DNA from 4 places in the Sphingomonas sp. Leaf30 genome. Region 2 is predicted to be linked to each of the others. Evidence: riboswitches for the same ligand, from Rfam matches in the RefSeq annotation. Region 2 holds a riboswitch; each other region holds the start of a gene.

Region 1 (5,151 bases), on a different contig from region 2:
GCCCCTGCAACGGCATGCACAGGCACCCCTAAACACCCTGTTACGCACCCCCAAAAGACCAGATCGTGCACCCTGATCTTCCCTGCCACCATCCCTCCCAGCCCGCCCTCCCGCAGCAGCGGCACGCACCGCGCCCAGCATAACGGGCCGATCCGCGCGAGCATCGGGACGACGATCACGACCGCCCATCCCTGCGCGGAGACGGCGTGCAATAAGACAAGCTTTGCAATGAGTTGCAAGGCGATCGTTACAACGCCGAAGCTGCCGATATGCGGATCCGCCATTACCGCGATCAGCCGGTCGCGATTGCCGTGCGCGGCACCCAGCCCGTCCGCCAGATCTGCCAGCCCATCCAGGTGCAAAGCCCCTGTAATCGCTACCCAAATTGTCAGCGCGGCGAGCGCACCCGTCCACGGATCGATCAGCGCGCCGACCCACCCCGCCGCCGCGACGACCATCCCGATGCCTGCCCCGACGACCGGGTACCACCGGATTGCGGCGGCAAAATCCTCAGCGTCCGCAGCGACTTGCGGCATCGGCACGCGCGTCAGGAAGCCGAAGGCGACGATCAGCCGCTTCACGAAACCGGATCCGTCTGCAGCGCCACGATCTGCGCCGTCCGGTCCGGCCAGATCCGTAGCGTAACCAGCGCCGCATAGGGCAAATCGAACGCCCAGAGCTCGCGCAACCCGAACCCGCACAGCGATTTCAGCGCCGCACGGATCGCCCCGCCATGTGTCACGATCAATGAGGTTTCAGGCTTAAGGTCCTCAATCGCATCCGTAATTCTAGCGATCAGATCACTCCACCGCTCGCCACCCGGTGGCGGTGCACCATCCGGATCGTCCCAGAACCGCTGCAACGCCGCAGCGTCGATCTCCGCCGCAGCCAGCCCGTCCCAATCCCCGAAATCCAGCTCCCGCCACCGCGCATCAGTCGCTGGAGCCAGCCCCCGCTCCCGCCCGATCGCATCCGCAACAGCCTGCGATCGCATGAGATCAGAACAGACGATCTTCTTGAAATTCAGCGGTTTTACCCGAGCCATACAGGCCGCCAGACCCTCCGCCGTGACCGGACTATCAGTCCGCCCCAGCATCCGCCCGGTTAGTTCAGGCGAACCATGCCGCAACAGGTGGAGCAGGAACGCCCCACTCACGCCACCGACACCCCCGCCTCGGCAAACGTCGCCATCCCGTTATGCGCCGCCAGCGCCGACCGGATCACTCCCACCGCAACCGCCGCCCCGCTTCCCTCCCCCAATCGCATCCCAAGTCTCAGTAAAGGCTCGAGATTCAGCGCGCCGAGCAGTCGCTCATGCCCCGGCTCGGCCGAACAATGCCCGGCAATGCAATGCTCGGTGATGCCAGGATACGCCGCCGCAATCGGCGCGATCGCCGCCGACGAGATGAATCCGTCGAGCACCACCGGCACCCCCGCCAGCCGCGCCGCCACCACCGCGCCAGCGATCGCGACGATTTCACGCCCCCCCACCCGCCGCAACGTCTCGAACGGCGTCCGCGGGAAATCAGCATGCCGCCCGATCCCCGCCTCGACCACCGCGGTTTTCCGCGCGATTCCCGCCACATCGACCCCCGTCCCCGGCCCAACCCAGTCAGCGGCGGTTCCGCCGTAACTGCGCAGACACAGCGCTGCGGCCGACGTAGAATTCCCGATTCCCATCTCCCCCACAACAAGCATGTCGAGCCCCGGCACGACGACGTCCGCACCGATGTTAAGTGCGGCGAGACAAGCGGCTTCGTCCATCGCCGGTGCTATCGTGAAATCCGCCGTGGGGGTTTCCAGATCGATGTCGGCGATGATCAGCTCGAGCCCGACGGCATCCGCCAGCGCATTGATCGCCGCACCCCCATGGCGGAAATTCTCGACCATCTGTGCGGTTACGGAGACCGGAAAGGCGCTGACCCCGTGCACCGCAACGCCGTGATTTCCGGCGAAAATCGCCGCCCTCGCGCGCTCGAACCGCGGCCGCTCGCGCCCCTGCCAGCCCGCCATGAAGACTGCGAGGTCCTCAAGTCGACCAAGCGATCCGGGTGGCTTGGTCAACTGTGTTTGCCGCCGCGATGCCGCCCCTCGCGCGGCTTCGTCCGCCGCAGGAAGGGCCTCCAGCGCCGCCTCGAACGCTGCGACCGTGGGGAACAGCGTCACTGCGCGACATAGCCCGCGGGGGGCGTCCGGGTGATGAAATGCCCCTTGATCCCGGCCGGCCACTGCCGAAACGGCACCTGCCCCTCCGCACTCTCCGCATGCAGCACGGCGTAATCGAGGATCGCCCGCGCCGCTTCCTCATCCGGCGTGAAGCGCCCCAGCACATAGCCGATCTTCTCGGGCCCGCGGACGTGGATGGTGCAGAAGTCCTGGCAGGCGAACAGGCACGGCATCGCCTGGACCGCAATCCCGGCATAGCGCGGATCGCTTGCCTGGACCGCCTGCAACGCCGCGACGAGTCTCGCACCGCCGCGCATGCCCTCGGCATCGTCCTTCGCATCGGTGGACGCGCGGCAGGTGCTGCAGGCGACGACGGCCGCACCGTCTTCGGCGGGAACCAGTAGATTTGGCATTGAAACCCCATGACATACGCGCCCGCGGCACAGGCCGCAGGCTGGTTATGTCGTCGCGCGGGTTTACCCCCGTCCGCTCGGCGCACCCTGGCCGGACGAAAGACGACTGCGACGGGCAGGTCTCCTGGCTCACGGGTCACAGCCCTTCGCGCCGCCTTCTCGGGACCGGGATCCCAATGGCATGATGGCACGATGGCTCGCCGCTTACAGTTGCAGGGGCAGCCGGGGTTCTCCCGTTCCCTTTTCATCCCCGTCGCCGGGGAACCTGTCGCGGTCAGAGGGATAGGCCGGGCGAGCGGCCCGGGTCAATCGCCCTGCGAGCTGTCACGCGTCAGCGGTACCACGACCGGTACGCCCTCGATCGATCCGAACCACGCCCGAACACCATAGGTCTCACGCAGCCGAGCCGGCGTCAGCACTGCCGAAGGCGCGCCGTCGGCGACGAGCCGTCCCGAGTCGAGCACGAGGATGCGATCACAATAGCGTGCGGCCAGCCCCAGATCATGCAGCACGGCGATCACCAGGACACCCCGCGCGGCCTGCGCCCGCAGGATCTCCATGACTGCGATCTGATGCGCGGGATCTAGCGACGCGAGCGGCTCGTCGACGATCAGCGCCGGCGCCTCCACCGCGAGCGCCCTTGCCAGCAGGACGCGGGCCCGCTCACCCCCCGAAATCTCGGTCGCGACACGCGCGGCAAGCGAGGTTACGTCCGCCGCCGCCATCGCACGGGCAATCGCGGCATGGTCGTCCCGTGAGATGCGGGACAGCGGTGCGAGATGGGGCAACCGGCCCAGCGCGACGAGACGTTCGACGCTCAGCGGCCAATGAAGACTTTGACCCTGCGGCAGATACGCGACCGTCCGCGCGATCTCACGTCGCGAGCGCTCCGCCAGCGGAACCCCGTCGAGCAGGATATCTCCAGTAGCGGGAACCAGCCCGAGAAGCGCCTGGACCAGCGTCGATTTGCCCGCCCCATTGGGGCCGACGATCCCGATGAGCGCGCCGCCCTCTGCCGAGAAACTGACATCGTCGACCACGACCCGCCCTGCACGGCGGACGCTGAGGCGGTCCGCGGAGAGGGCTACCATAGCCGCCGCTCGCGCATGAGGTGCACGAGGAACACCGGCACGCCGAGAAACGCAGTAACGACCCCCAGCTTGAGTTCGTTCGACGTCGGGATCACGCGTACCAGCACGTCCGCAAAGGTCAGCAATGCAGCACCGCCCAATGCGGAGGGGAGCAGAATCGTCGATGGCGAACGATCGGTCATCGGCCGGACGAGATGCGGAACGATCAGGCCGATGAACCCGATCGCGCCCGATACCGCGACCGCCCCGCCAACCCCGATCGCCACCCCGACCAGCATCCGCATGCGCGTCCGACGCAGATCGACGCCGAGCGCGCGCGCACCGTCTTCGCCAAGCGTCAGCGCGTCGAGCGCATGGCCGTCCCAGCCGACCAGCACCATGCCGAGTGCGATACAGGGCAGTGCCAGCGCGACATGGCTGAACGACCGGTCTTCGAGCGACCCGAGCAACCAGGTCATGATCTCCATCGCTGCAAACGGGTTGGGGGACAGGTTCAGCGCCAGACTGACCCCCGCGACGGCCAGCGTTCCAACCGCAATCCCCGCGAGGATCAGTGACAAGGCGCTTTGCGACCCGGCCGCCAGCACGAACAGCAACCCCAGCGCCGCGAACGCCCCGGCGATCGCCACGATCGGCAGCATCGCCGGATGTAGCTCCGCCAGCCCGAAATACAGCGCGATCACCGCGCCCAGCGATGCCCCGTTCGACGCGCCCAGCACCGATGGCTCGGCCAGCGGATTGCGCAGGAACCCCTGCAGCGCCGCACCAGAAAGCCCCAGCATCGCGCCGACCGCCAGCCCGAGGATCGCGCGCGGCAGACGGAGTTCGAACAGGATCGCGCGTTCGATCGGATCGCCCTGCCCGCTGAGCGCCCGCACGACATGCGCCAGCGGGATCGCCGCGCTACCCACCGCGACCGACGCGGCGCCGGCCAGCAGCGCAAGCAGCGCTAGGCCACCGACCAATCGCGCACGCGTCACGCGTTCCATAGTGCCAGATCCCACCGCATCGATTTCCGCCTAGCGCATAAGCGGCCGCTGCGGCAGGGTTTTGCGCATGCGCGGCCGCCGTCTCCTGACCATCCTGATGATCGCTGCCGCCAGCGCACCTGCTCCGGCGGCAGCGCCTCGACCGCCGGCGCGTATCGTTTCGCTCAACCTATGCGCTGACCAGTATCTTCTGGCGCTGGCCGACCCCGCGCAGATCGTCGCGCTCACCCGGTTCGCGCGCGATCCGAACATGTCCGCAGCCTCCAACGCCGCGCGTACCATGCCAGTCAGCCGTGGCAGCGCCGAAGACGTGCTGGTGCTCCGCCCCGATCTCGTGATCGCATCGCCGTTCCGACGCCAGACGGTCGCCGCCGTGCTTGCCGGACGGCACGTCGCGACGCTCGATCTGCCCCCCGCGGACAGCTATGCCGCGATCGTGAGGCAAGTCCGTCAGGTTGCCGCCGCCATCGGGCACCCCGATCGCGGCGAAAC
Region 2 (5,151 bases):
TCAGCGTTGGGGTGGCCTTTCACTTACCAATGCTCGCGATGGCCCATACGATGGGCAATCACCTTTCGGGTATGGCTATGGACGGATGGATGTATCTAGGCATGGCGCTGATCGGTATCGGCGTGCCGGCAGCTATATTTGGCGCTTTACCCAAGAAACGGCCTGATCACAGGGCAGCCGTTGGCGTCGCATATGAAGCGCCCGATGATACCCCTCTGACGCGCTCGCATGCTGCCGTTCTGCTGGTGCTTACCCTCGGGCTCATCATCGACACTATGAAGCCAGCAACGCTCGGCTTCGTGCTCCCCGGCATGCGTGGCGAGTATGGGCTCGCTAAATCGACCGTTGCCCTGCTTCCGTTCGTTGCCCTTACGGGGACCACAGTTGGCTCGTTTCTGTGGGGGTGGCTTGCGGACATCTATGGTCGGCGTGTGTCGATCCTGTTGTCGACGATCCTGTTCGTTTCGACATCCATCTGCGGCGCTATGCCTTCCTACAGCTGGAACCTGGTCATGTGTTTTCTGATGGGGTGCTCGGCTGGCGGAATGCTGCCCGTTGTCTACACGCTGTTGGCGGAGATCATGCCTCCACGGCACAGAAGCTGGGTTCTTGTGCTGGTTGGTGGCACGGGACTGGTCGGTGGCTACCTCGCAGCTAGCGGTGCAGCGCATCTGTTCGAGCCCCTGTTCGGCTGGCGTAGCTTGTGGCTGCAGGGCTTTCCCACCGGTTTGCTGCTGCTTGCGATGGCAAGGTGGATTCCTGAGTCCCCGCGCTTTCTGTTGGAACGGGGTATGGACGCCGAGCTAGCTGACATGGCTCGAAAGTTTGGCATCGTCAGGCGTGCGCCACAAGAAGCCCCAGCGGACGCTGGCAGCGCAGCGGCTCACCACCGCGAATTGACCATCGCCCTGGTGATCACGGCCCTGTCCTGGAGCTTCGTCAACTTCGGCTTGTTGCTATGGCTGCCTTCGGATCTTCAAGATCGAGGCTTCAGTGCCGAGATTGCAAGCGGCATTATCGCCAGCTCAGCACTTGTTGCCCTGCCCACGATCATGATCGCGGCCTTCCTTTACAGCCGTTGGAGCAGCAAGCGCACTCTGATCGGCACTGTGCTTCTCACACTCGCCGGGCTTGCCGGAGCCCTACTGCCGGCGCCTACCCTGGCTTGGCCACCACTGCTCATCGCAGTGATCGCGTTACTGGTGGTTGGCACAAACGGATTAATCGCCGTGCTACTTCCCTATGCAGCCGAAAACTACGCATTACGCGTACGTGGACGCGCTACCGGGCTTATCGCGGGTAGTAGCAAATTTGGTGGCGTTGCTGTCCAGCTGGGGGCCTTCGCTGGATTGATCCCGACGATGGGGGGCGCGGCGATCGCGTTGATCATACCAATGACGCTGTCAGCGGTACTGATCGGACGCTCAGGTAGAGAGACGCGCGGCCGCAGCTTACGTGAGCTGGAAGCAACGGCTTAGCTGTCGGCTTCATATCGACCTGCGCGGAGTGTCTCCTTCAGCGGTCAAATGTGTGAAAAACCCAGTCGTAATCACGACTGCACGACAAACAGGTGTTTTCGGACACCCAAGCAGACCTGTCGGCGCTTAGCGTATATCTGGGTCCGTTCTATGTACCGACCCCCTTTTGGGAAGGTTTGGGGGCTGAAGGCCCGGTACTATCCCATACAACCGAACGGCTTCGCTCGACCATTTTCATCAACCGAAACCATCGTGAATAGAGCCGTGGCCGCATGTCGTCGTTCCCCGGATATTAAATCCTCGGCGCTAAGATCAACACTGATGCGCACGGAACTGCGCCCGGTCATCCGTACTTCGGCGGTTAGCTCGACCATCTCCCCCTTCTGGATAGGGGAACGGAAGTCGATCCGGTCAGATGCTGCCATAACCATTACCGCCCGGGCTTGGCGGGTTGAGGCAATGAATGCCGCCTTGCCCATCATGCGAAGTGCATCACCACCATAGAGGGTGCCGTAATGGTTGGTCTGATTCGGGAAAATCATTTCGACCATTCGCAACGGCTGCACCGCATCATGCGGAACCATCTCACCCATCGGTGGCAGAGGGTCTTCGCTTCCGACTGCGACGAGCGTGAAACGGCCTCGCGTACACAGCCGTCGTTCGCCCGATACCGGTGCCTCCGCGATCAGTTCGACCTCGACGTCGAGCGACTTACGTCCAACCCGCACGACGCGACCTGTCACCTCGACCATATCGCCGATCCGGGCAGGCGCCGCGAAATCGATCTTTTCCGAAGAGGCGGTGACGAAGGCCGCGCGACCGTGGCGTGAGGCCGCCAGGAAGGCGACCTTGTCCATATGCGCCAGAGCCACACCACCGAACAGCGTGCCGTGGTGATTGGCGTCACCGGGGAAGACCATGTCGATCAGCTGAATAGGGGTGCTGTGGTGTTCCTGTGGCATCCTGGTCCTCAATCATTCGCGAGGGCATCCAGACGCCAGCGACCAACGGGAGAGGTACACCTCTTCCTACAGCACGCAGCGGCCAGACCGGGCACCCCGCCGGTGGTCGTTATGGCGTCGAAGGCAGGTCTCCTGGCTCGCGGGTCATCGTCGAAATCCCGGCCTTCCCAGCGCTGAAGCGCCAGTGGCACACGAGGGTTTCTACTCGCCGCTTACAGTTGCGGGGGCAGCATCGGAATCGAACCGATTTCCCGTCTTAGCCTTCGGCCAATCGGCGAAGGAACCTTGACCTCACTGAGGTCGCAGGAAACGGCCCTTTACGTCAAGGCCAAGTGGCTTCGCGGACTAAGAACGGCATGGTGGGCGTAGCCGTACCACCGTCCGCCGTGCTTCCACTCATGCCGCCTCATTAACATATAAAGATATCTTTATATGTCTGTTGACAATGATCGCTCGCTCGTGTCGAACGGCCACGTCGAGGTTCCCCATTCCAGGCATGGCGATGGGGCTAAGACGGGAAGCCGGTGGTGTCCTTCGGGTCAGATTCCGGCGCTGCCCCCGCAACTGTAAGCGGCGAGTGGCGGCTCCATTTCGTGTCACTGGGTTCTCGCAAGGAGCCTGGGAAGGCCGGAGCCACTGCGTTGACCCGTAAGCCAGGATACCTGCCTTCGACGCCATAACGTTCCTCGGACGGGGGTTCCTCCGGTGGATCGCGCTTGATGCGACGGTCCGTGGCTTGCCGCCATCCGGGCCTGTTCACGCCTTGCGCGCTTTCGCCTGACCTCCCGCCCGCATAGCCAGGGTGAGTCATGACGAATAGCGGGTTCACATTCTCGATCAGCAGTATCCCGTTCGACGAGGATTATCGTCCGGCCGACAACACGCGCATCACCACCAATTTTGCCAATCTCGCGCGCGGAGACAGCCGACAGGAGAATCTGCGCAACACGCTGGTGATGATCGACCATCGGTTCAACGCGCTGATGCACTGGGATAATCCCAGGGGTGATCGCTACACGCTGGAGCTGAAGATCGTCTCGGCCGCGCTCACGCTCGGGGATGGTGCCGACGACGAAGCCTTCCCGCTGATCGAGATCCTGCACACGACCGTGACCGACCGGATCAGCGGAGAGCGGTCCGACGGCATGATCGGCAACAACTTCTCGTCCTATGTACGTGACTACGATTTCAGCGTCGTCCTGCCTGACCACCTGAAGGCTGGGGGTGGCGGTGCGCCAGAGGGGTTCGGCGATCTGCACGGCAACTTGTTCAAGCACTTCCTTGGCTCGAGCGCCTACCGTGACAATTTCCGCAAGCCGCCGGTTATCTGCCTCAGCGTGTCGAGCAAGGAGGTGTATCACCGGACCGCCAACGTGCATCCGATCCTCGGCGTCGAGTACCGGAACGACAAGTTTTCCTCAACCGATCAGTATTTCGCCAAGATGGGTATGAAGGTGCGCTACTTCATGCCGCCACACAGCGTCGCGCCGTTCGCCTTCTATCACACCGGCGATCTGGTCAGCGACTACACCAACCTCGAACTTGCCAGCACCATCGCAACGATGGAGACGTTCCAGAAAATCTATCGTCCTGAAATCTACAATGCGAACTCGGTCGCGGCGGAGCATTATCAGCCGAGCCTGAAGTATCAGGACTATTCCCTGACTCGCATCGTCTACGATCGCGAGGAACGTGGTTGCCTCGCTGTCGAGCAGGGCAAATTCGCCGAAGAGCATTTCATCAAGCCGCACAGTGCCGCGCTTCGGCGCTGGTCCGCGACCTGCGGCCTCTGATCCCCACGACACGAAGGTATTTGCATCATGACGACATTGTTGCCGACGACGACCGCGGGTAGCCTGCCCAAGCCTTCCTGGCTCGCCCAGCCCGAGACCTTGTGGTCGCCCTGGAAGCTGGAGGGCGACGAGCTGGTCGCTGGCAAGCAGGACGCGCTCCGCCTCGCGGTCGAGGACCAACGGCAGGCGGGTATCGACATCCTCGGTGACGGCGAGCAGACCCGCCAGCACTTCGTCACGACCTTCATCGAGCATCTCGACGGTGTCGATTTCGAGAAGCGCGAGACGGTGCGCATCCGCAACCGCTACGACGCCAGCGTGCCGACGGTCGTCGGCGCCGTATCGCGCCCGAAATCGGTCTTCGTCGACGACGCCCGTTTCCTGCGCGCGCAGACCGATCAGCTGATCAAGTGGACGCTGCCGGGGCCGATGACGATGATCGACACCCTCTACGACGCGCATTACCGGAGTCGCGAGAAACTGGCATGGGAGTTTGCCCGCATCCTCAACGAGGAAGCCCGCGAGCTGCAAGCGGTCGGCGTCGACATCATCCAGTTCGACGAACCCGCCTTCAACGTGTTTTTCAACGAGGCGAACGACTGGGGCATCGCTGCCCTGGAGCGCGCGGCCGAAGGGATGACGGCTGAGACCGCCGTCCACATCTGCTATGGCTATGGCATCAAGGCTAACACCGACTGGAAGAAGACGCTCGGCTCCGAATGGCGCCAGTACGAGGAAACCTTCCCCAACCTGCAAAGGTCGAAGATCGATATCATCTCGCTCGAATGCCAGAACTCGCGCGTGCCGATGGACCTGATCGAGCTGGTCCGCGGCAAGAAGGTGATGGTCGGCGCGATAGACGTCGCGACCGACACGATCGAGACGCCGGAGCAGGTTGCCGAAACACTGCGCAATGCG
Region 3 (5,151 bases), on a different contig from region 2:
GAGGCGCTGGACAAGGCGGTCGTCTGGCCGGTCCGGTCGAATGCGGGGTTTCTCGTCCAGGCACTCGATCACCCGGATTTCGTCGCCGCAACGCTAGATACCGGGCTGATTGCGCGCGAGGGGGCGGCGCTGATGCCCCCGGCGCAGCCCAGCGAGGAAGCGCTGATCGAGGCCGCGCGCACGCTCGTACGCGTCGAACCGATGGCGGGCTTTCGCCTCAACGCGGTACCTTTGAAGACGGCGCGGTTCCTGCTCAACGACGACGTCGTGACGATCGATCTCGACGGTCGCGGCGTCCATGAACCAGTCGATGCCGCCCTCGTTTCCGATGCCGGGCAGACCTGGCAGTTGCGGCCCTGGCGTGCGTCTGGCGCGGCGATGGGGGCGGCAGCGGATGGCGCGATCTTGTCACCGATGCCGGGACGGATCATCGCGGTCGACGTGGCTATCGGGGACCATGTCGCAAAGGGGCAGAAGCTCGTGACGCTGGAGGCGATGAAGATGGAGCATTCGCTCATCTCGCCGTTCGACGGGACGGTTGCCGAACTGACCGCGATCGAAGGCGGGCAGGTGAGCGATGGCATGGTGCTCGCGCGTATCGAGAAGGATGACTGATGGCCGGCCGCTATTTCGACCAATGGACGGTCGGCGACCGGATCGTCCATGAGATCCGCCGCACCGTCACGGAGACGGACAACCTCCTGTTCTCGACGATGACGCACAACCCGCAGCCGCTGCACCTCGATGCCGAAGCGGCGAAGGCGAGCGAATTCGGCCAGATCCTCGTCAACGGCACCTTCACCTTCGCGCTGATGGTCGGCCTGTCGGTTGGCGACACGACGCTCGGGACGCTCGTCGCCAATCTCGGTTACGACAAGCTCGTGCATCCAAAACCCGTCTTCATCGGCGACACGATGCGCGCCGAGACCGAGGTCGCCGAGCTTAAGCCCAGCCGGTCACGCCCGAACGCCGGGATCGTCACATTCATGCACCAGCTGATCAACCAGCGTGACGAGATCGTCTGTCAGTGCCTCCGCTCGGCACTGCTGCTGCGGACGCCGGCATGAGGTTGCGCTCGCTGCTGTTCGTGCCCGCAGACCGGCCCGAGCGTTTTGCGAAGGCCGCAGCGAGCGGGGCCGATGCCATCATCCTCGATCTGGAGGATTCGGTCGCGCTCACCCGCAAGGCCGTTGCCCGCGAGGCGGTCCGGGCCGCGTTGCAGGACCACACCGACGTCGTGCGGATGGTCCGGATCAATCCCGTCGACTCGGGGTGGCTGGACGACGATCTCGCTGCCGCGAGGGGCGCCGATGCGATCATGCTGCCCAAGGCGACAGGACCCGCGACCGTCCTCGCGTTGGTCGAGGCTTATGGCGATGACTGTCCGCCGATCCTGCCGATCGCGACCGAAGTGCCCGCCGCGATCTTCACACTGGGCGAATATGCGCGGGTCAACGACCGGTTATGCGGCCTGACCTGGGGCGCCGAAGACCTGCCCGCGGCGATCGGCGCGGCGACCAGTCGGGAGGACGACGGATCCTATACCGAACCCTATAAGCTCGTACGATCGCTGCTGCTGTTCGGCGCACATGCGGCGGACGTCGCGGCGATCGAGACGGTCTATCCCGCAATCGCGGACATTGACGGGCTGGCAGCCTATGCCGCGCGCGGCAGCCGGGACGGCTTTACCGGCATGATGGCGATTCATCCGTCGCAGGTCGCCACGATCAACGCCGCGTTCACGCCGGATGCGGCGACCGTTGCACATGCGCACGCCGTCGTCGCTGCGTTTGCGGCGGCTCCCGAGGCGGGCGCGCTGCAACTCGATGGGCGGATGATCGATGCGCCGCACTTACGTCAGGCGCGGGCGATCCTCGCGCGACTCTAGGCCCATTGGCGGCAGGAAATTTCTGCGCTACCGTCGCCCTGCGAAACCGGTGAAGGCCGGGGTCGCAGATCGCGTCGGTGCCCCTCGGGGCTTCAAAGGGAATGCGGTGCGGGAGGCGATCCTCCTCATGCCGCGGCTGTCCCTGCAACTGTAAGCGGTGAGTGCGGTGCGCATGTCCCTTCATCACGGGGGGACGACCACTAGGCCTGAGCGCAAGCGCAGGGCCCGGGAAGGTCGCGTACCGGGCGTCGACCCGTGAGCCAGGAGACCTGCCGGCGCTCGGTCGCTCTTGCCATGGTCCAGGGGATGACCGCGGCACGGTACTCCGTCTGAGCGACGAACCATGCGGCGGGGGCCGCATCGGTGCGCGTGGCTGGTGCGGTTCGGCGTACACCCCAAGCGTTGCGCCGGCTGTCCGTAGCATCGGACGGCAGGCCCCGGCCGGTCGCTCGTGACGCCGGGGGTATCGTTTCATGACCAGAATTTTCGTTTCGCTTGTGGCGCTCGCCACCGCCACGGCCTTTGCATCGCCGGCCGCGGCCGAGCCCGATCCGGTTACTGCGGCGACGGGCGAGGCGGCAGCGGGCGGCGCTGAGCTGGTGGTTACCGCATCGAGATCGGGCGACGCGGTTCCGGCCGATCAGATCGGTGCGTCGGTGACGGTGCTGGACGCCGCTATGCTTGACCAGCGCCAGACCCGGATCGTGTCCGACGTGTTGCGCGACGTCCCTGGACTGGCGATCAGCCGGACCGGCGCGGTCGGGGGGACGACGCAGGTCCGGATCCGTGGGTCGGAGGGCAATCACGTGCTGGTGCTGATCGACGGGATCGAAGTGTCCGATCCCTATCAGGGCGAATATGATTTCGGCACGCTGATTGCCGACGAGGCGGCACGGGTCGAGGTGCTGCGCGGGCAGCAATCGGCGCTGTACGGGTCCGACGCGATCGGCGGCGTCATCCAGTATCTCACGCTCAGCGGCGCGGAGGCCCCGGGCGTATCGCTGCGGGCCGAGGGGGGATCGTTCGGCACGTTTTCGGGAGGCGCCCGGGTCGCGGGCGTAGCGGGCAATCTCGATTACGCGCTGTCGAGCTCGACCTACCTCACCGACGGCACGCCGACCGCACGGGGCGGATCGCGCGACATCGGCGCGAAGAGCGTCGGCGCGACGGGCAAGCTCAGCTGGTCGCCGACCGACACGCTGAAGGTCACGGGCGTCGGGCGTTACAGCTATACCGATGCCGACAGCAACGACACTGCGTTGAGCGGCCCGCAGTTCGGCACGATCGTCGATACGCCAGGCGCGCGCAGCACGGTCGAGGCATATTACGGGCTCGTCCGGGCCGAGTTGGCGCTGGCGGATGGCCGCTGGACGAATGCGCTCAGCGGCCAGTTTGCCGATACGACACGCCGGGCGCTGGTCGACGATGCCTTGAGCTTTGGTAACAAGGGACGGCGGTACAAGGGATCGTTCGAAAGCGCGTTCCGGTTCGGGACCGATCGCATCCGGCATCGGCTGACTGCCGCGGTCGATGTCGAGCGCGAGGAGTTCCAGACGCTTAGCGCGGCTCCTTCGGAGTTCGTCTTTACGGGACGGCGGCATACCGACAATGTCGGGCTCGTTGGCCAGTATGACGTCGTCGTCGACGATGCGCTCGCAATCGGCGGATCGGTGCGGCGCGACGAGAATAACCGGTTCGATGACACCACCACCTATCGCGCGCAGGCGAGCTATCGCTTTGCGACCGGGACGCGGGTGCGTGGCGCCTACGGGACGGGCGTGAAGAATCCCGGCTATTTCGATCTCTTCGGTTATTCCGACGGTCGCTATATCGGCAATCCGAACCTCAAGCCGGAGAAGTCAAAGGGGTGGGAAGCCGGGGTCGAACAGGCTTTCGGGGGGGATCGTGCGACGATCGGCGCGACCTATTTCGACAGTCGGCTGACGAACGAGATCTTTACCACCTATCCTGCCCCCGACTTCGTCGCGACGCCCGGCAACCGCAATACGCGATCGACGCAGCATGGCGTCGAGGTGTTTGCCACAGCCCAGCCGATTCCGCAGCTGCGCTTCGACCTCGCCTATACCTATCTGAAGGCGCGCGAGGACGGGGGCGTGGAGATCCGGCGCCCCAGCCATATCGGCAGCATCAACATGACTGCGTTCAGTCGCGACGAGCGCGCCTCGGCAACGCTCGCCGTCCGGTATAATGGCCGGCAGCAGGACGATGCCTATACCGATCCGAGCTATGTCCCTGTCCGCGTCTCGCTCCAGGAATATGTCCTCGTCAACCTGAACGCGGCGTACAAGCTGACGTCCCGGCTATCGGTCTTCGGTCGGGTCGAAAACCTCTTCGACGAGCGGTACGAGGAGGTGCTCAGCTATGTCGGTCAGGGGCGCGGTGCCTATGCCGGCGTGAAGGCAGCATTCTGATGCGGAGCGAGGCGGAGCACACGGCGCGGATGGCCAAGAAGAAGGTCGTCCAGGACAAGATCGTCGCGGCCAAGACGATCGAAAAGGGCCTGCTCATGGTCCACACCGGGCCGGGCAAGGGCAAGACCACCGCGGCGCTTGGCATGGCGGTGCGGATGATGGGGCACGGGCGAAAGGTTGGGATCGTACAGTTCGTCAAGGGTGCGATGACGACCGGTGAGAAGGTCATCTTTGACGCCTTTCCCGATCTGGTCGAATTCAAGCCGATGGGCGAGGGCTTTACCTGGGATACGCAGGATCGGGCCCGCGATATCGCCGTGGCGCGCGAAGGGTGGGACGAGGTCCGCCGGATGATCCTCGACCCGAGCTATGCCATGGTCATCGCCGACGAGATCAACATCGTCCTGCGCTACGACTATCTGCCACTCGACGAGGTACTTGCGGGGTTCGCGGCACGACCGGCGATGACGCATGTCGTGGCGACGGGGCGCAACGCGCCCGATGCTTTGGTTGCCGCGGCGGATCTCGTCACCGAGATGGGGCTGGTCAAGCATCCGTTCCGGGGCGGGGTCAAGGCCCAGGCTGGCGTCGAGTTCTAAGGGTTGCGGCGACGAGCGGCCGGACGCGGCGTGCGCAACTGCGCCGCAAGGCTTTGCGCGGCCCGGACATAGGCAGGGCCTCCGCAGACGGTCCACGCCTCGGGGATGCGCAGACGGGGAATCCCGTCGAGAATCGGGTGATGCAGCATTTCGGTGCCCTGATCGGTCACGCGGTCCGTGGCGCTTTCGACTATGAGATAGTCCGGGCGTGCCAACACCATCTGTTCGAGCG
Region 4 (5,151 bases), on a different contig from region 2:
AGCGCGGCCCGGATCCTTACGGGGTCGATCCGGTCATGCTCGGCGATCACCACCAGCCGCGTCTGCCGCGCCTCGTCGGCGCGCCACGGCCGGTCATATTGCGTCCGCACCCGCGCCCCGACCGCCTGCACCAGCAGCCGCATCGGCTTGCCCGTCACCGCGGCATAACCCTTCACGCGCAGGATGTCGGCGTCACGTGCCAGCGTCTCGATCCGCGCGGCGAGCGCCGCCGGGTCCGCGATCTCGCCGAGGTCGACGATCATGCTGTCGAAATCGTCATGCTCGTGGTCGTCCGCGCCATCATGGTGCGACGGCCGCGCCGCGATGTCGTCCTCCGCCGCCGCGTTCAGCCCCAGCACGACGCGCGGATCGATCACCCCGTCGGTCAGCGCGATCACCGGCAACGCACGCGGGGACTCCGCCGCGATCACCGCGCGCGCCGCAGCCACCCCCGCCTCGCCCGCCAGATCCGCCTTGGTCAGCAGCACCAGGTCTGCACAGGCGAGCTGGTCCTCGAACACCTCGGCGAGCGGCGTCTCGTGATCGACGCTCGGATCGGCGCGGCGCTGCGCCTCGATCGCGGCGAGGTCGGGCGCGAACCGCCCTGCGGCGACCGCTTCCGCATCGGCCAGCGCGATCACCCCGTCGACCGTGATCCGCGACCGGATCGCGGGCCAGTCAAACGCCTTGAGCAACGGCTTGGGCAGGGCGAGCCCCGACGTCTCGATCAGGATATGGTCGGGCCGCGGGTCGAGCGCGAGCAAAGTCTCGACGGTCGGGATGAAATCGTCCGCGACGGTGCAGCAGATGCAGCCATTGGCGAGCTCGACGACGTTCTCGGCCGGGCAATCGGGGATCGCGCAGCCCTTCAAGATGTCGCCGTCAATGCCGAGCGTGCCGAACTCGTTGACGATCACCGCGAGCCGCCGGCCACCGGCGTTACGGATCAGATGGCTGATCAGCGTGGTCTTGCCCGCGCCGAGGAATCCGGTGACGATGGTGACGGGAATCTTGGCCAGGGTCGGCTGGGGGTCGGTCATGCGATACTCTCCGGGCGTCGGAACGACAGCCACGGACGGACGCACGCCCGCAGCCACACGCGCGCACGACCTGACGGCCGCACGCGTTCGTCGCTCAGACGGAGTACCGTGCCGCGACCATCCCCTGGATCAAGGCAAGAGCGACCATGACGCTGGCAGGTCTCCTGGCTCGCGGGTCGAAGCTCGATGCACGCCTTCCCAGGTCCCGTGACTCAGTGGCTGCCCCCGCATCGGGGGCCTGTGCGTCTCGCTCACCGCTTACAGTTGCAGGGACAGCCGCGGCATTGGGAGGCAAGCCTCCCGCACCGCATTCCCATTCAAGCCCCGAAGGGCACCGGCGCGATCTGTCGAGGTTCGGTAGAACCAAACCTCGAGGTTGGGTTTAGAGGAGTTTGGCGACTGTGCCAATGCACCTCACCTCCGTCATCCTGACGAAAGTCAGGACCCAGAGCCACGCGTAATGCGCTGCCTGGCCCTGGGTCCCGGGTCGAGCCCGGGATGACGACGCTGCCTGTTATCCCCGCACCACCTCGATCTCGTCGAACCGCTTCCACCGGTAGATCGCGAAACTCAGCACCCAGCACGCCACGAACAGCGCGATAATCGCAAAGCCCAGCCCGTTGAAATTCTCGCCCAGCGCCGAAGCGACGTCCCACACGCCCCCGCTGAGGCCCAGCTTCGACGCCAGCAACGCGAGCGTTTCGATCCCGCCGATCGCGATCGCGACGATCGCCGAGATCAGCGTGATCGTGATATTGTAATAGAGCTTGCGGATCGGCTTCACGAACGCCCATTCATACGCGCCGAGCATCACCACCCCGTCGGCACTGTCGACCAGTGCCATGCCCGTCGCGAACAGCACCGGCAGCACCAGCACCGTACCGATCGACAGCCCGTCCGCCGCCTGGCTCGCCGACAGGCCGAGGATCGCGACTTCGGTCGCGGTGTCGAACCCCAGCCCGAACAGGAACCCGAGCGGCGCCATGTGCCAGCTGCGTGTGACCAGCCGGAACATCGGCCGGAACAGCCGCGCGAGCAGCCCGCGATTGCCGAGCAGCAGGTCGAGATCCTCCTCGACATAGCGCCCCCCGCCGCGGACATGGCCGAAGGTCCGCCACACCGATCGCAGGATGATCAGGTTCATCGCCGCGATCGTGAACAGGAACAGCGCGGAGATCAGTGTCGCGATCACCCCGCCCGCCTGCTTGAACGCCTCGAACTGCGCCAGCGCACTCGCGGTCAGCGCGATCGCGACCGCGGCGATCAGGACGATCCCAGAATGGCCGACCGCGAACCAGAAGCCGACCCCGATCGGCCGCTGCCCGTCCTGCATCAGCTTGCGCGTCACATTGTCGATCGCCGCGATATGATCCGCATCGACCGCGTGGCGCAGCCCCAGCCCCCAGGCGAGCATCGCGGTACCCAGCATCAACGGCTGCGCCTGGAACAGCGCGAACGCCCATCCCCAGGCGGCGATGTTGGCCGCAACCAGCATCGCGAACATCCAGCCGATCCGGTGTCGCGTCGAACGACCGGCAGTCCGCCCGGTCATGATCTTGGTCATTGGCACATCCCCGGCGTCCGACGAGGACGGGGGCCTGCCGCGAACGACCGGGACGCGCGCCGACCGGACGCCCTGAGCGGCCGGCATGCGTCGCCGATGCGGCCCCCGCCGCATGGTCGTCGCTCAGACGGCGTTCACCGTGCCTCGGCCACCCCCTGGGCCGGGACAAGAGCGACCAGACGCCGGCAGGTCTCCTGGCTCGCGGGTCAAGGCTCGACGCACACCTTCCCAGGCCATCGGCCCAGTGGCTGCCCCCGTCGCAGGGGGCGCGTGCGTGTCGCTCGCCGCTTACAGTTGCAGGGACAGCCGCGGTCTTGGGGCGAACCCCGCACCGCATTCCCTTTCAAGCCCCGAGGGGCACCGACGCGATCTGTGCGGATCCGGCTTGCGTCGGACCTGCGCCACAGGGCTAGCGCGTTTTGCCTGCGCTGACGACAGGATTTGCGTGCGACGTAACGCAGGGCATGTCGTCCCATCTCACCGCAACGTCTGCCGTACCTCGTACGTTGATCGCGTAACCGACCGGCGTCCTGCCGGTCGCGGCGTTGCCCGCTTTCCGCCCCGCGGCATTCGTGCGAGCAGCGCAGACCTTCATCGCCCCGCTGAACGGAGCCCGCATGCGCCCTCTCGTCCCCGTCGCCGAAGCCCAGTCCCGCCTCTTCGCCATGGCATCGCGCGTGCCGGCCGAAACCGTGCCGCTGCGATCGGCGATGGGTCGCTGGGCGGCGGAGGACATTCTCGCCCGCCGCACCCAGCCTGCGACCGACCTCTCGGCGATGGACGGCTACGCGATCCGCTACGCAGATCTGCCCGGGCCGTGGACGGTCATCGGCGAGAGCGCGGCCGGCCGCCCCTTCACCGGTTCAGTCGGCGCGGGACAGGCGACGCGCATCTTCACCGGCGCGGCGATGCCGGCGGGCGCCGACACGGTGCTCGTCCAGGAGGAAGCCGCACGCGACGGCGACCGGCTGATGCTCGACGGCGAAGGCCCCGCCTTTGAAGGCCGCAACACGCGCCGCAAGGGGCTCGACTTCGCGACCGGCACGCGGCTGATCGCGGCCGGCGACCGGCTGACGCCCGCCCGCATCGCAGTCGCTGCGACCGGCGGGCACGGCGCCTTGTCGGTCGGCCGCCGGCTGCGCGTCGCGGTCGCCGCGACGGGCGACGAGCTCGTCCCTCCCGGCTCGACCAGCGATCCCGTCCCGCTGCCGGAATCGAACGGCATCATGCTCGCCGCGATGCTCGCCGACCTGCCCGTCGACATTATCGATCTCGGAATCCTCCCCGACCGGCTCGACACGCTGCGTGACGCCTTTGCCGGGGTCGATGCCGATCTGCTTGTGACCACCGGGGGCGCGTCGGTCGGTGATCACGACCTCGTCCGCCCCGCGATCGAGGGAGCGGGCGGCGGCATCGACTTCTGGCGGATCGCGCTGCGCCCGGGCAAGCCGATGATGGCGGGCACGCTTGGCCGGACGATGCTGCTCGGCCTGCCGGGCAATCCCGTCTCCGCCTTCGTCACCGCCATCCTCTTCGTCCGCCCCGTGGTCGCGCACATGCTCGGCGCGCGCGATCCCCTGCCGCAGACGACGCACGCGCTGCTCGGCGAGGATCTTCCGCCCAACCAGTCGCGGACCGACTATATGCGCGCCGAACTGCGCGACGGCCGCGCCTATGCCTCGACCATCCAGGACAGCTCGATGCTGCTGACGCTCGCTCGCTCGTCCTGCCTGATCGTCCGCGACGGCGACGCGCCGGCGGCAAGGGCGGGCGACTCGGCGGAAATCCTCGTCATCGCGTGACGTCACCGCTTGACGAAGCTGCAAGTGTTCCATAGAAGTTCCTCGTCTGTTCCGGACGGAGAACCGTTATGCTCACGCGCAAGCAGCACGAGCTTGTCTGCTTCATCAATGACCGCCTCGCCGAGACGGGCGTGTCGCCCTCGTTCGAGGAGATGAAGGACGCGCTCGACCTGAAATCGAAATCGGGCGTGCACCGTCTGATCAGCGCGCTTGAGGAGCGCAACTTCATCCGGCGCCTGCCCAACCGGGCGCGCGCGCTCGAAGTGCTGAGGATGCCCGAGCGTCCCGAGGCTGCAATCGCACAGACTGCGGTGAAGTCGGGGCCGAAGGCGGCGGCATCGGCCGACACAGTATCTGCGCCGGACACGGTCAGCGCCACGCCCGCGTCGCCCGCCCGCATCGCGGCGAACGACGTCGTCGAGATCCCGCTGCACGGCCGGATCGCCGCCGGCGTCCCGATCGAAGCCTTTGAAGGCAGTTCGATGCTTGCTGTCCCGGCCGCTTTGCTTGGCACTGGCGAGCATTATGCGCTGGAGGTTTCGGGGGACTCGATGGTCGAAGCCGGCATCCTCGATGGCGATTACGCGCTGATCCGCCGCACCGAGATCGCACGCGACGGCGAAATCGTCGTCGCGCTGATCGAGGACAGCGAAGCGACGCTGAAATATTTTCGCCGCGAGGGCGCAATGGTTCGGCTCGACCCGGCCAACCGCGCCTATGACCCCCAGCGTTATGCGCCTGCTCA

What was found. Region 2 has a riboswitch for cobalamin ahead of ASE89_RS12715 (DUF1852 domain-containing protein). Riboswitches for the same ligand answer to the same signal wherever they lie in the genome.
Region 1: another riboswitch for cobalamin. It lies ahead of ASE89_RS08215 (DUF1636 domain-containing protein); the one in region 2 lies ahead of ASE89_RS12715 (DUF1852 domain-containing protein).
Region 3: another riboswitch for cobalamin. It lies ahead of ASE89_RS08240 (TonB-dependent receptor plug domain-containing protein); the one in region 2 lies ahead of ASE89_RS12715 (DUF1852 domain-containing protein).
Region 4: another riboswitch for cobalamin. It lies ahead of ASE89_RS05885 (HoxN/HupN/NixA family nickel/cobalt transporter); the one in region 2 lies ahead of ASE89_RS12715 (DUF1852 domain-containing protein).

What each region holds. Positions count from the first base shown of each region.
Region 1 is NZ_LMKZ01000002.1:323,927-329,077, forward strand. Features, by position in the region: gene cobS (adenosylcobinamide-GDP ribazoletransferase) at 1-581, opposite strand, end outside; gene ASE89_RS08205 (histidine phosphatase family protein) at 578-1,156, opposite strand; gene cobT (nicotinate-nucleotide--dimethylbenzimidazole phosphoribosyltransferase) at 1,153-2,166, opposite strand; gene ASE89_RS08215 (DUF1636 domain-containing protein) at 2,163-2,579, opposite strand; cobalamin riboswitch at 2,677-2,863, opposite strand; gene ASE89_RS08220 (ABC transporter ATP-binding protein) at 2,885-3,670, opposite strand; gene ASE89_RS08225 (FecCD family ABC transporter permease) at 3,664-4,659, opposite strand; gene ASE89_RS08230 (ABC transporter substrate-binding protein) at 4,727-5,151, shown strand, end outside.
Region 2 is NZ_LMKZ01000016.1:200,069-205,219, reverse strand. Features, by position in the region: gene ASE89_RS12725 (MFS transporter) at 1-1,478, shown strand, start outside; gene ASE89_RS12720 (acyl-CoA thioesterase) at 1,676-2,440, opposite strand; cobalamin riboswitch at 2,545-2,743, opposite strand; cobalamin riboswitch at 2,903-3,124, shown strand; gene ASE89_RS12715 (DUF1852 domain-containing protein) at 3,250-4,233, shown strand; gene ASE89_RS12710 (methionine synthase) at 4,261-5,151, shown strand, end outside.
Region 3 is NZ_LMKZ01000002.1:329,266-334,416, reverse strand. Features, by position in the region: gene ASE89_RS08255 (acetyl/propionyl/methylcrotonyl-CoA carboxylase subunit alpha) at 1-615, shown strand, start outside; gene ASE89_RS08250 (MaoC family dehydratase) at 615-1,067, shown strand; gene ASE89_RS08245 (HpcH/HpaI aldolase/citrate lyase family protein) at 1,064-1,888, shown strand; cobalamin riboswitch at 1,947-2,179, shown strand; gene ASE89_RS08240 (TonB-dependent receptor plug domain-containing protein) at 2,362-4,320, shown strand; gene cobO (cob(I)yrinic acid a,c-diamide adenosyltransferase) at 4,320-4,919, shown strand; gene ASE89_RS08230 (ABC transporter substrate-binding protein) at 4,916-5,151, opposite strand, start outside.
Region 4 is NZ_LMKZ01000001.1:1,265,858-1,271,008, reverse strand. Features, by position in the region: gene cobW (cobalamin biosynthesis protein CobW) at 1-1,040, opposite strand, end outside; cobalamin riboswitch at 1,178-1,394, opposite strand; gene ASE89_RS05885 (HoxN/HupN/NixA family nickel/cobalt transporter) at 1,555-2,592, opposite strand; cobalamin riboswitch at 2,772-2,984, opposite strand; gene ASE89_RS05880 (molybdopterin molybdotransferase MoeA) at 3,222-4,406, shown strand; gene lexA (transcriptional repressor LexA) at 4,475-5,151, shown strand, end outside.